One region of the Alcanivorax sp. 97CO-5 genome, then DNA from elsewhere that is predicted to be linked to it. Evidence: predicted binding sites of a transcription regulator. Region 1 holds the regulator's gene; the other holds the start of a gene.

Region 1 (7,170 bases):
ACCCTAGCAGTAAAAATCATCCCTTACCTAGTAGCTATGCTGACCGCAATTGCCATGCTTAGAGCGGGGGGTGTACTCGGATTGCTTCTGGAAGGCATTCGAGTGGGCGTTGCTGCCCTTGGTCTTGATACCCGGTTTGTAGATGCATTGCCCGTGGCCTTGCTCAAGCCCTTAAGTGGTTCCGGCGCAAGGGCTGCCATGGTGGACGTGATGCAAACCCATGGTGTGGATTCGCTAGCAGGGCGAATGGCCGCGGTCATGCAAGGCTCCACAGAAACCACCTTTTATGTGCTTACCGTTTACTTCGGTAGCGTGGGCATTAGGGATTTTCGCTATGCGTTATGGTGTGGGCTGGCAGCGGATGCTGCCGGCTTGATTAGCGCAATTTTCTTGAGCTACCTGTTTTTTACCTAACCAGGTGTTTGTCTGTGTTTAATCAACAATAAACCGGAAAGTCAGGTTAATGCGCGGATCAGGACAGTTTCGACGGCGGGGTAGCGCGTGCTCAAATCCGGCCTGAACCTGCGGCGACATCAACAACAGACTGTCATGATGTAGTGGCAGACTGAAACATTGTCGTCGCCCACCAGGGCTCTTGGGGCGAAAGGTCAGCTCCCGAGTGGCACCAAGATTGTAGGAGGCTATCCAAGGAGTGCAGCCCAGTTCCGGCTCATTGTCACTGTGATAGCCCATACAGTCATCGCCATTGCGATAGCGATTAGCCAGCACGCTATTGAAGGTTTTACCGGTGATGTGTTCGATCTCTGCTTTAATTGGCAATAGTGCGGCGAGCCAGCCTGTGGCGATATGTGTGTGCCCAGAGTAACGGTAGTGCAAGCCCGCATCACCGTGCCAAGCAGTGAGGCGAGGGACGGGGTGTTGCCGCCCGTACACCGTAATGTTGGGTTGTCGCCAGTCCAGCGCCTGGCTTAATGTGATTAATGCATGGTCAGCGTGTGATTGTCCCATCAGTCCTGACCAGTAATGCAATGTGGCATCGCCAGCCGGAGTAGTCTCATTGGCGGGATTACGGAGTAGGTGATGCTCTGGTTCTGTCGATGGTGGGTACATAGCCGCTCTATCAAAATGTAAACGGCGTATTGCCGGCAAGAATGATCAGGAAAACATCATGCTGCATATTTTTCGTATTGAAGATGGTGTTCTACGAGAAAAAGAGGTGAATGCCACTATGCCTACCTTATCTGAGGAAGGCAGCTGGATCGACCTAGTAGATGCCGAGGACGCAGAACGCAACCTGGTTCAGCAATTTCTCCAGACCGAACTACCTGATTCCGACGATATGGAAGAAATTGAAGCTTCCGCCCGTTTTTTCAGTGATGAGCAGGGGCTTCATGTCCACTCTTTGTTTATGTTCCAATCCGAGGGCCGGGCACGGACCTCCACAGTTGCTTTTATCGTCCAAGAAGGGCGATTGCTCTCATTCCGAGATTCCCGGTTACCGGATTTCCGCTTATTGCGCCTGCGAGTCCGCCGGGGTTGGGTCAAGGTATCCCAGCCTTTGGATATTTTGCTAAGTATACTTGATCAAAAAGTGGAAAATCTTGCGGATGCGCTTGAGGACGTACACCGAGACTTGGAAAAAGTCGGCTACAGCGTGCTGGAGGAAGAAAACGGAAAACTGGAAGAAGACATTGAGCGTCTGGCCCAGCTAGAAGACACTAACGGGAAAATCCGTTTGTGTTTGATGGATACCCAGCGCTCTATCTCGTTTATTCAGCGCTATGTGCGCCCTGATAAAATTCGGCGGAGAACCTGTGCGGAAATTCAGCATGACCTAGATACGTTGATGTCACACACCACCTTCCTGTTCGACAAAATCAACTTTCTGATGGATGCAGCCCAGGGCTTTATCAACATTCAGCAAAATCAGATCATCAAGATATTCTCTATTGCCGCCGTGGTGTTTCTGCCCCCCACCATGATCGCCAGCATCTACGGGATGAACTTCGACATTATGCCAGAACTGGACTTCCGCTTTGGCTACCCCATGGCAATTGGTTTGATGGTGTTGTCCGGCATGGCGCCGTATTGGTACTTCAAACGCAAGGGCTGGTTGTAGAAGGCATCGGTGGTGGGTAGCAGAGGCTCACCCCCCCGCACATCAACCGGCCAATACCCATCCGCTCGTTGTCTCAGCCGCCTTGCCATCCTCGGCCAGCTTGATCAGATGGGCGCTCAACGAAAGTTGGGCCACCCCGTGTAAAAAGGCGGGCACATCGTCATAAACCGCGGTTACCAATGTTGCCAATGGCTGAGCGTCTTTGCTCAAGCTGTCGAGCACCTTGTCTTCGCGTTTCTGGCGATGGGCGAGGGTGTGAATGAGTATCTTTTCTGGGTTAGTGATGACATCGCCATGGCCTGGCGCCATAAGCTTAATACCACGGTTTTGCAATTTTCTCAGCGAAGCAAAATAGGCTTGCATGCACCCGGACGGGGGGGCGATCACCACGGTAGAGCCCTGGATCAGATGGTCCCCGGTGAACAGCAAGCCTTGCTCACTCAGGTAACAGAGGTGGTTGCCCACATGCCCAGGGGTCTCAATGGCTGTAAGCATGGCGCCGCCGCAGTCTACCGTGTCACCTTCAGCCAACAAGGTATCTGCATCCCAGCTTTCGTCCTGGAGCCCATCATCGGGCACCCAAGGGCCAAGGCAGCGAGCCCCTGTAGCGGCGACTAGAGCTAGTGCGCCGGGAGAATGATCACGGTGTGTATGCGTCACAATTACCTGGGTAATCGGTTTGTTCAGAGAACGGGCAGCCTGCAATAATGACTGCAAATGCTCCCGGTCCTCGGGGCCAGGGTCAATAACGGTAAGGCTGTCCTTGCCAAACAGGTAGCTGTTGGTGCCTGGCCCAGTCATCATGCCTGGGTTGCGCGCCAGCATCCGCCAGGCATTGTCGCCAATGGGGGTGAGCTGGCCGGGAATCAAGGATGCCATAGTGACTCCTGGAATTTTGGAAGCCGCATTGTGACGACTCAGCGCATATCTTGCCAGCACCGAATTTCAGGGGTTCGGATAGGCTAACTTATCCACTACTCGCAGCTGCCAGCGATCCACCGGGGTGTTTTCCTTGGGGTGACGGCTGACGACAGCAAATTGATATTCGCTTCCTTTAGGTAAATACATTTGCAGCGTTATCGGTTGCTGATAAATCACCGCACAGCTAGATTGGGTCGAACAATGCAGTGCCTGAGCCCGTAAGGTCAGGGCTGCCACATCCTGCGCACCTTCATTGCGAACGGTGCCACTGAGCCGAACACCGGATTCAGAATTGCGAATTTCCGTGAGCGCCAGTGCGATGCCTTCCGGTGCCATACGAACCTGGTCATGCATGCTGTCTTGCCAAACGCCAACGCCGAGAGTGATCAAGCCGGCCAACACCAGGCTGACCGTCAGCAAAAACGGCCGGCGCCCCCATTGCCAGCTTCCCCACAACAGGGCAGAGACCGCGATAACCACCGTTAATATAAGCAATAGGCGCATTAATCCTCCGTAGATGCAGACCTGACCATCCCTGATTCATATAATCCCCAAAGGCATATGTAAAGGAGAAGGGCATGTTGATTGTTGTCTCACCGGCCAAAACGCTTGATTACGAAAGCGAATTACCGGCATTAAAAACCACGCAACCCCGCTTACTTGATGATAGCGAGGCGTTGATAGCGCGCGCGCGGCAGCTTTCTCCAGCAGATATCAGCAGCCTGATGGGGGTTAGTGACAAAATTGCCCATCTTAACGCAGAACGCTTTTCCTTGTGGGAGAGGCCCTTCAACAAAAAAAATGCCCGGCCAGCGGCGTTTGCGTTCAAGGGTGACGTTTACACAGGTCTAGACATTGAATCATTCAATGATCATCAGCTTAGCGAGGCGCAGCAGCGTTTTCGAATGTTATCTGGACTTTACGGTGTGCTTCGACCGCTAGATCTAATGCAAGCCTACCGTCTAGAAATGGGCACAAAGCTTGATAATGAGCGTGGCAAGGACCTCTATGCCTTTTGGGGCAACACCATTACCGAATTGCTCAACAAAGATATGAAAGACGCCAAAACTGATGTGTTAGTGAATTTGGCATCCAACGAGTACTTTAAGGCAGTAAAAAAGAAAGCGGTTGCTGGCACAATCATTGAGCCAGTATTCCAAGATGAAAAAAATGGTAACTATAAGATTATCAGTTTTTACGCCAAGAAAGCGCGGGGCTTAATGGCCGCCTGGATTATCAAGAAAGGCCTTAAGGATCCGGCAAAGTTAACCCAGTTTGATGTGGCCGGTTATTGTTACTGTGAGGCGCAATCCACTGCATTAAGGCCCGTATTCCGACGGCCAGAGCAAGGGTAGGGGTAGGGCTTCAGATGGTGCCACAAGCGAGGCTTGCGGCACCGATCAACGTCAATCTTTCTTATTCTCGTCAAATTCATTTTTGGCGGCAAGAAAGCCTGTTTTAAGTCCATCCCAAGCAAGCTCTAGTCCTGTCTTGATATCATCCCAAGCATCATCGCTATGGGACTCCAACCGCTCTAGCTTGTTTTCAAATTCTTTACGGCGATGCTTCATTTCAGCAATCTTTTCCTTGGCATCTTCACGCCACTCATCACGCAAATCATTCAGTCGTGCCGTTAGGCGATCGAGCTGATAATCCCAGTCTTCAAGTTGCTGACGAGCACGCGCAGTAAAATCCTTCTTGTCAGACATAACGTTAGCCTCTCTTGATTTGCTACTGTTAATCAATCCAGGGGGACTGAAATCCATCTGGTTTTACCACCAAAACATCCGCATTCGCCTTGGTAATCACCGACTCTGCCGTTGAACCAAGCAACAACCTTTCGGGCAAATTACGGTGTACTGTACCCAGCACCATTAGATCCACATCATTTTGCTCACAGTGGCTGGCCAAGGTTTGTGCGATCGGACCACTGAGCGTACACATCTGCTGCTTATCCAGGCCCTGGGTAGCGCCAAACTGGAAAAAGTTATCCCGATGGAAGCTGCGCACTTTTTCCATACTGGCGGTGTAATCAGGAATGGCTTCACCGGCCACCATGATTAAGCCCTCATCCATTTCGTCGAGCACATGGCAGGCAGTGAGGTCCGCACCGAGCAGGGTGGAGTATCGACGAGCGCAGTCAAGAACATGAATAGACAGCTTGTCGTCTAAGGCCTCCCCGGTGCCTGGATCTAGAGCGGCCAAGATTCGCGGTGGTTTGTTCCATTGGCGGCTGTGTACACACAACACAGAGCAAGGCGCCTTACGAATTAATTGCCAATCGCGGGGCGTGAATAGGTGGCGGCGTAGGGCGCTGTCGTCACTGGTGTGGACGACAGCCAACGATGGCTTTTGGGCCACAATGGCCTTGCGTAAACCGTCCATGCTGTCTTTTTCCCACAGCACGCTGATTTCAGCACGCTCTTGTCCTAGCAGCTGGGTGATCCGTTTGTGCCAAGCATCATGAATTTGCTGCTTCGCGGCCTTTCGGCGCTCCGTATCCAGACCCACAGCCCTAACCATGGCAGAAGAATAGGCATTCACGATGACATGGAGGGGCGCCTGGGAGGCTGCCGCAATTACCTGAGCTTTGCTCAGCGCAGGCTGGTCTGCTTTCAGATCACGATCAAGGATGGCAACAATAGGGGCGGTCATAGTAGTAACTCCATCGCAGGGTCATGGTTCTGGCCACACAGGCTGCCACGATCAAGAATTTCAATTTCCCGGCCATCGACGCGCAGCCACTGTTGTTGCTGGAAGCGAGTAAAGATACGGCTCACGGTTTCCACGGCCATGCCAAGATAATTGGCGATATCATATCGAGACATTGGAAGCCGAAAAATATTGTCACTTAGCCCACGGCGTTGATGCCTTGCAGAAAGCGATAGCAGTAAGGAGGCTACGCGATCGTCGGCATTTTTTTTGCCCAGCAGCATGTGCAGTTCCCGGTCCGAGCGAATCTCATTGCTCATCAGACGGAAAAAATGGTGCTGCAATGACGGAATTTGCTGGGATAGGGTCTCCAGTTGTGCGAAAGGAATTTCACAAACAGTGGCCGTTTCTAAGGCCTTTGCATTGGAGACATGATGGGCTGTGCTAATGCCATCCATACCCAACACTTCGCCGGGCAGATAAAAGCCTGTGACTTGCTCCTCGCCCTCATCGCTGACCACATAGGTCTTCAGGGCGCCAGAACGCACGGCGTAAACGGAGGAAAACCCGTCAGTGGCGCGAAAAAGATGTTCGCCCCGCTTTAAGGGCCGTCCGCGGTGAATAATTCGATCCAACTGGTCGAGCTGGGCTGGCGCTACCGCTAAGGGCAGGCAAATTGGGCTGAGGCTGCAGTCGTTGCAGGAAACTTGATGGGACACGGTTTGACTCCGGTTGATCGCTGCGCAAAGCATCACCCTTAGAGTATAGGGTGCAAATAGTAGAATAAAGGTTAAATAATCCGGCTAAATCGGGTTCTTTGCTCCCTTTGGGTGTAACGGTCAAAAGGCATTACCAATGCACGGCTCACCAAGCGCCCAGTTTCGGTAATGAACAATCGGTCATTCTCAACCGTTACCAGTCCTTGCGCCTCAAACGTTAACCACTCTGTAAGTGCATCGACGAAATAATCCGCAAAATTGATGCCCCATGTGTCACCAAACTGAAGCATGTCAACGGATAAATCACAGAGTAATTGAATAATTAACGCGCGACGAATCTGGTCGTCGCGATTGAGCATAAAGCCTTTTTCGATTGGCAAAATGCGGTCTTCAAGGCTCGTTTGCCAATCGTCCAAGGCCTTGTGATTCTGAGCGTAGAGGTTACCGATCTGGCTGATGGCGCTGACGCCCAAGCCCAGTAAATCTGCATCCCCATGGAGGGTGTACCCCTGAAAATTACGGTGCAACAGACCATTTTCTTGCGCGATGGATAAGCTATCGTTTTCCAGTGCGAAATGGTCCATGCCAATATACCGATAGCCTTGCTCATTAAGCATTTTTCCCGCTCGGGTCAACATATTCAGCTTCTCTTCCGGATCCGGTAGCGCGTGCTCTTGAATCTGACGCTGAATTTTGAAACGCTCCGGCAGGTGGGCGTAATTATAAAGGGAGATGCGGTCCGGACGAAGAGTTAGCAGTTGCTCCAGAGTACGCGCTAAGCTGGACTCCGATTGCCAA
Region 2 (7,170 bases), on a different contig from region 1:
GGCCGCCCACTAAAAAAGGGACCCTTCCCATGGCGTCTACTGGAGCGTTGCGCATCAGATCTACCCCGTTGGGGTTGCTGCGGGTGCGTCGCCAGATACCGCCGGGATTAATCATCGGCATGAATACCAAACGTACTTTTTCTAGGCGGCGATGTAGCTGGTCATCCCATTGCAGGCGATGAATCAGGCTGTGCAGCCAGGACAGCAGTACCTGGCTGCCAATTCTTTCTACCCCATGGACGCCACCAAAGAATCCTACTACCGGCGCATTGGGCGAACGGCTGCCTAGTTCAATTACCTGTATCGGCAAGGACAATTCGCCTATGGGTACGTGGTGTACTGTGGTGACGCGAAGGTGCCGCTCTCCGTGGCGTATTAATGCATTGAGTTCCAGCAGCTCTGGTAGGTGGCGTTGCAATAAGTAGAGCTTGTCTTCCATAGGAGGGGTAAGAGAGAGGCACAAGGTGTTGCTGAGGATAGAGGTTGGAGATAACAGAAATGTGACGATGCAAGCCCCACCCGTGTGTGCTTGGCGCTGACCCGATAAATCGCGGGGGAATTCCGTTATCTGCCTCCACACAGAAGTGAGCCGTGTTGTAGCTGGAAGCTTGAGGTTCTTTTCTCCCTTTCACCAAACCGTGATGCCACTGTCAGAAGGCTGTCATTTGATCTGTTTAATTTCTCGTTCACGGTAGCCAGAAAACCGGGAGCGTCTGTAATGACACCATCTCTGGATTTTTCTTTTGCCCTCCGTACGGGGGATTTGCTGCTTTTTTCCGGCCGGGGCTTTACCAGTGATGTGATTCGGGTTTTTACGCGCAGTCCCTGGAGCCATATTGGCATGGTGCTTCATCTGCCGGGCCAGCCAGAGCCGTTGGTATTGGAGTCCACTACGCTCAGTGAATCCCCAGACGTTACCCTTGGCTACCCAGTCGCCGGGGTGGCTCTGGTGCCATTGCACAGGAAAATCCAGGATTATTCGGGAGCGGTGGCAGTGCGCCGCCGGCATGGCCCAGACCTGACGGAACGTCAGCAACGAATGGTGGTCCGTATGGCTCGCCGACTTCTACATCGCCCTTACAAAAACTATGTGTTTTGCAATGCGCTGGATGTGCTCACCGGCTATACCCGGCGTTCAGATCAGCGGGGTTGGTTTTGTTCCGAGCTGGTGGCAGAGCTTTACCGTCGCCTTGGTTGGTTGCCTCTGGACACCCGGCCCAGCACTTTGGTACCCGGCCATTTCGGGTCCCGTCACATGCGTTTACAGCATGGCAAGTTGGGGCCGGTGGAATGGATTAAATCTGAGACTCCAGGAGCCGCCATGCTCGATGGGGGAGATGCGGCATTTACAGCCAGCGCCGCACTTTATGGCGATATGCCTGCCACTGCTCACCAAACTGTTGGGCATGGAACGCTTCTTCCGCCGCAATCACATGCTGCTGGATAACCCAGATGACAGGCGCCCACATTATCAGCATGCCGGTGCTGTGTTGAGCCAGCGCCATGGCCAGGTGAAGACAGGCAAAGCCCAGATAAATCGGATTACGACTGAGTGCGAACACGCCTTGGGTCAGCAGCGTCTTAGCGGCTCGGTGTGGCATCAGGGTGGTATGAGCGCGCCGCAGTTGTATTACGGCAGCGAGAACAAGACTGATACCAATCAGTGCCAGTACCAGGATGACCCACTGCTGGCCAAGAAAATGCACGGCAGGGAGGTTCAGGGCACGGTCCAGCCCGTATCCCATTAGCAGGCCACCGAGAAACAGCGCCGGGGGGGGCATCATTATTTTGGGGTGTTTAAGTGGCATGAAATCTCCCGTCATGTCGTTGGTTGTGCAAGCTTGGATTGTATCCGGCCCGGTGCGTTTAAATCACGGAAAAATACTTGGCTGGGTATGGGGCTGATGACAAATGCCCAAGGGCTGTTATTCGCTACGAAGGCAAGGAGGTGAAAAAGATTGAGCAAAGGACCCTTGATCGTTTGTGAAAAGCTGAGTTATGGTAATTCTATTCCCGCCTTTGTGGGAGTGATCGCGATCAAAAGCTGAAACAGCTTAATGCAACTGAACCGCCAATTGGCTTAAACCACGGCGGCAGGCGCAGGCGTCACTCTCGCTTCTTGAAATTGACGTCCACGCTAAATGTCGCCCCATCGAAGCACAGGGGATACGCATGGAAGAGCGCGCGGCCAGACTCCACACCCTTTCCGTTAACCACGCAAGCGCTAGCCAGAACGACAGTTCTACCTTCGAAGAAGACCAGAAAAAAACCTACGTCATTGATACCAATGTATTGATTCACGACCCTAACTCGTTACTCAATTTCGAGGAACATCGGGTGGTGATTCCTATGACGGTGCTGGAGGAACTGGATAAGCTAAAGAGTGGAAAATCACATACGGCAGCGGATTGTCGTGCCGCCATTCGGCAGATCGACAAGGTGCTGGGCAGCGCTAGCCCCGAGCAAGTGGAAGAAGGGATTCCCATACCCCGTGGTGGCGAGAATGAGCCTCAAGGCACATTGACGGTTTTGATGGCCGAGCGGAACAAAGCCACCGCGCCGCTCACCAATGATCTGAATGACAACCGCATCATCAATGACGTGGTGGCCATGAAGAGCCAGTTTCCAGACCGACGCTATATTCTGGTGACCAAGGACATCAACATGCGCCTCAAAGCGCGTGCCTGCGGTATCGAGTCAGAGGATTATCACAACGATCAACTGGTGTCGGACATTAAGCAACTGACGCGAGGCTATTTCGAAGTGCCCGGTTCATTTTGGGATCAGGTTACCGAGGTGGAAACCGAACAGGTGGGCATTGATACCCTTCATCATTTGTCGCATGGCTTACTGGTTAGTGAAATTCTTGGCGAAGAGGTGTACCCCAATCAGTACATCATCGACGAACAGGGTTTTGTCGGCCGGGTGATGACGGTGGAAAATGGCGTGGTGACGCTTTGTCATTACAAGGCGGATAGCCTGATGGAGCAAGAAGCCTGGGGCCTGAAGCCGATGAACATTCAGCAGGCCATCGCCTTGCAAATGCTGTTGGATCCGGATGTGCATATTGTCACGCTCACCGGGGCGGCAGGCTCCGGTAAAACTATTCTGGCACTGGCGGCAGCCATTGAAATGACCGTGGAGCAAAAAAGCTTCAACAAAATTATTGCCACCCGTTCCACTCCACCGCTAGCGGAAGATCAAGGTTTTCTTCCTGGTACGGAAGAGGAAAAAATGGACCCTTGGCTGGGCGCTATCAATGACAATATTGAGGCACTGCATCTTAACGATGAAAATCCTTCCGGCAGCATTCAGTATGTGAAGGAACGCGCCAATATTCAGTTTAAGGCGATGAATTATATTCGTGGGCGAAGTTTCCAGAAATCGCTGATCTTGATCGATGAAAGCCAGAACCTGACTCCTCATCAGATGAAAGCGATCATTACCCGGGCGGGGGAGGGCTCGAAGGTGGTGTGTTTGGGCAATCTGGCGCAGATCGATACGCCCTACCTGTCGCCCACCAGCTCAGGGCTAACTTACATGACTGAGCGTTTTAAGCGTTTCGTGCATGGGGGGTCGGTGCAGTTGAACGGGGTGCCGCGGTCGCTGTTGGCAGAATATGCAGAATCGTTTTTGTAACCGTTGGCGGTGGATAGTGAATAGCTAAAAACCTCCGCGGTTGTGTTGTGCTCCTTCATAAACAAACAGGCCGCGCCTAAGCTTTAGGCGCGGCCTCTTGTGCTGCAGATGAAAACAATCCCGCTTTGCGCCGCGTTCAACCGTCAATTATCTTTTTACACGCTTCTGATTGATAAAAGTCGTCCAGAACCCACTCGATAAACGGTTCCAGTGTTCCTTGCTCAATCAGCACTGTGGCGCCACGTGCCAGGGCCGGGGTGGTGAACTCACGGATACGCTCTTCGCTGATCTGCATGCCATCGAGAATACTTTTCAGGGGCTTGTCCATGAGTGATGCTACGGCGGCGCGGATGCCTACACTGACGAGGCGGCGAGTGTAATCCAAGCGGGCGCTTTCATCCGTAATGGCGCAGCTTTGGGCGACTACTTCGTCTACGGTTCCTTTGGGAACCATAGACATGTAATCAGCGGGTTTAAGTGGTGAGACACGGAGGTAGCCGTCGCGGGCCAGTTGTTGAATACGCTCGTTGGTGAGCTGCTTGTTCAACCATTGTTCGCCGGTTTTCAGGGTGACGCGAATATTCTTTTGCAAATACAGGCGGATGGATTCTTCCATGCCTCCCATGGCTTTGCCGACCATACTCTTGCGCCCGATTTTCATTACGCTGCTAACGCCAGGCAGTTTGGCTAGAGCATTTTCTTCCAGCAAAAAATTCTTGATGCCGGTATAGAGCATTTCGCTAACCATTTCGCTGACTAAAGGGTGGTTCATGGCGGAATGGATGGCTCTCTCTCGTAAGCTTTGCAGTTTCAATATTTGTTCAAGGATAGCTTCGAAATGTTCTTCGCGAAGTAGCTCGCCAAGGGTGGTGTCATTCTCTTCGGCGGCTTCCCAGAGCGCGTGGCTGACATCGCTAATGACATCCTGTAAGCCACGGGCACTGAGAGCTTCCTGCAACCATTGATCGACCACCAGAACCAGGCTGTCTTGATCCACTAGGGTGCCGAGCGGGATATCCGTAAGGAGATTGCTGGTCTGCACCATCAAGGCATGCCAGTGCTCTGTTGCTTGCAATTGTTGAAGCAGGTGAGCCTTGTGAGCATCGCGTAGGGCGCTAATCAGTTCGCTGGAGGACATGGTGATAAACCTCGTTTTTTCGAATGCTGGAGAATGGTGTTATCGGCGAGTCTGGATTCAGGAGATAAACGGTCTGCTATCTATCAATAGAGGTGAAGCAGTAACTATATTGTGCGGTATTCATTCTAGCCTGTATGTAACCGGTGAGACTGCTATCCGAGGCGCTAGTGCTAACCTAATAAAGGTAAGGAGCTGAGCTGAAATGCCGTAAAGTCGCCTCTGAAAACGTATTGTATGCTTGGTTTTTCAGGCTGGCTCGCAATCTATCCCTGATTCTGGGTCAAGAGGGTGCATTTTGGGGGCGCGCCGAGAGTGTCAGCGGCTTATTAATCAAGATATATGCAGTGTTTGTCTGTTGCCCCTAATGTCGAATGTTAAACATCTATCCCCTGCCCGTCGAAAGACGTCTTTACCGGGGCGGTTAGTCTGCCACTACGGCGTAGTGGCGCCGGCAATTTATGGTGAAATAGTTGGTTAAAGCCTGATCAGTAGCCTGGTCGTTTATTGATGCAGCGCAATGTCGTGAGGTCGGAGGTGGCGTTCAATGGGCTCTCCATCGTAAACCATCATTACTGTGGATTTCACAAAGGGCTTGGTTTTAACAAAGGGGATGAATATGAAACTGCGAGGACCGGGAAAAAACGTATTGCTGCTGTCAACAATGTTGGTGACAGCGCCAGCCATGGCACACCAGTCAGGTGACTTCATTGTGCGAATGGGTGGCATTAAGGTTGATCCGGATGTGAGTAGCGATAGCTTCAACCCCGCATTGCCTGCGGTTGGCGGGGTGGGTGTGGATGTGGATGACGATACTCAGCTGGGCCTGACATTCTCTTATATGGTTACAGATAACATCGGTGTTGAGCTGGTCGGGGCGACACCATTTACCCATGACATCATTTTAGACACGGGGGGCTCAGGTGTTTCGATTGGTGAGACTAGCCATTTGCCGCCTACGTTACTGGCACAGTTTTATGCTCCTCAGCTAGGTCCTGTGCGCGGCTATCTTGGGGCTGGCGTGAACTACACGTTATTTTTCGATGACAGCATTGATGACGCGGTGGTGAGCCCATTGGTGGGCGGCGCCGATGTGGATGTTAAGCTGAGTAATTCAATCGGGTTTGCTTGGGAAGTCGGGGCGGATGTCATCATTGATGAAAACTGGCTCTTCAATGTCAGCATCTGGAATATCGATATTGATACCGAAGCACGCCTGTACGTGAACGATGTCCGCGTGGACAAAATCGATGTGGAAATTGACCCTTGGGTTTATATGGTCGGTGTGGGCTATCGTTTCTAAAAGCGGTTGGCGTTGCATGTAATACGTTTAATTGATGCAATCACGCGCTGGAAATTAAGTAGTGAAGGAGGGCGGAGAGTGTAGTGAATAATATCCGCCTTCCTTTTTAGTTTTTTATGGGCATGCCACGCATTGTTTCTAAAGAGCTTAACTACGCTATTTCCTCTATGCACTCCGGAAATTGCTGGCGGAATACGTCGTAGCCCCCATCCAGGCTGACCACGTTGTTGAAACCCTGCTCACTCAACCAGTCCGACGTACTTTGACTACTATTACCATGGTAGCAGTACACCACCAATGCCCGTTCCTGTGCGGTGTTGGCTAGAAACTGATCCACATTGGCCTGACTTAAATGCAGGGCACCTTGCAGGTGCCCTGCAGCAAAACTTGCCGGGTCGCGGATGTCGATGAACAGAGTGTTACCTTGATCAAATAGGGCTTTTCCCTGCGTAGGGCTGATTCGCGTTGCCATGGTCAGTCCTTTTTCTCTGCGTCTGGCGCTTTCGCGGAGGCTGACCTCTCCCTTTCCGCCAGCAGGTCGGCGGGGGGGTATTCGCATTCCAGTTTCATGCCGATGGCGTTTTCCAGCTCTGGTAGCAGGAAGGCGTCATCTTCACAGGCGAAACTGATCGACATACCGCTGGCACCAGCGCGACCGGTACGACCAATGCGGTGCACATAGTCTTCCGGATCTTCAGGCAGATTGTAATTCACTACGTGAGAGACGCCATCAATGTGGATGCCGCGGCCGGCCACGTCCGTGGCAATAAGCACTTGCAAGTCGCCGGCTCGGAAGCGCTCCAGTGTTTTGCTTCGTTGAGTTTGTGGGACGTCGCCGGAAATCAGGGAGACTTTAAGCCCCCGCTTTTGTAGCCGGTCGCACACCCGGCGAGTAATGTCTCGACGGTTGGCAAATACGATGACCTTGTCCATGTTCATGCCGGTAATGAGGTTATAGAGCAGCTTGAACTTGTCGTCTGTATTAGTGATGTAGACCTTTTGCTCTACGGTATCAGTGGTGACTTGGGTTGGCTCTATCTCCACGATTTCAGCATCTTGCGTCCAGCGGCGGGAGAGGTTCATCACATCGTCA

What was found. Region 1 encodes FNR, which switches genes on or off when oxygen is low (the NO sensors DNR and NnrR bind a similar motif). Its sites were predicted from a motif close to TTGATNTANATCAA; they were not measured.
Region 2: the regulator FNR is predicted to act here: its motif matches at 5,282-5,295, upstream of Y017_RS13350 (OmpW family protein).

The regions. Positions count from the first base shown of each region.
Region 1 is NZ_KI965877.1:37,911-45,080, reverse strand. Features, by position in the region: gene Y017_RS00205 (nucleoside recognition domain-containing protein) at 1-414, shown strand, start outside; gene Y017_RS00200 (alpha-ketoglutarate-dependent dioxygenase AlkB) at 433-1,071, opposite strand; gene corA (magnesium/cobalt transporter CorA) at 1,130-2,080, shown strand; gene Y017_RS00190 (MBL fold metallo-hydrolase) at 2,123-2,959, opposite strand; gene Y017_RS00185 (hypothetical protein) at 3,026-3,505, opposite strand; gene yaaA (peroxide stress protein YaaA) at 3,580-4,356, shown strand; gene Y017_RS00175 (hypothetical protein) at 4,408-4,710, opposite strand; gene Y017_RS00170 (universal stress protein) at 4,739-5,656, opposite strand; gene fnr (fumarate/nitrate reduction transcriptional regulator Fnr) at 5,653-6,405, opposite strand; gene hemN (oxygen-independent coproporphyrinogen III oxidase) at 6,444-7,170, opposite strand, start outside.
Region 2 is NZ_KI965906.1:147,851-155,020, reverse strand. Features, by position in the region: gene Y017_RS13375 (M14 family zinc carboxypeptidase) at 1-439, opposite strand, end outside; gene Y017_RS13370 (YiiX/YebB-like N1pC/P60 family cysteine hydrolase) at 719-1,447, shown strand; gene Y017_RS15130 (isoprenylcysteine carboxylmethyltransferase family protein) at 1,347-1,808, opposite strand; gene Y017_RS13360 (PhoH family protein) at 2,173-3,639, shown strand; gene Y017_RS13355 (hypothetical protein) at 3,776-4,777, opposite strand; gene Y017_RS13350 (OmpW family protein) at 5,394-6,077, shown strand; gene glpE (thiosulfate sulfurtransferase GlpE) at 6,229-6,549, opposite strand; gene rhlB (ATP-dependent RNA helicase RhlB) at 6,552-7,170, opposite strand, start outside.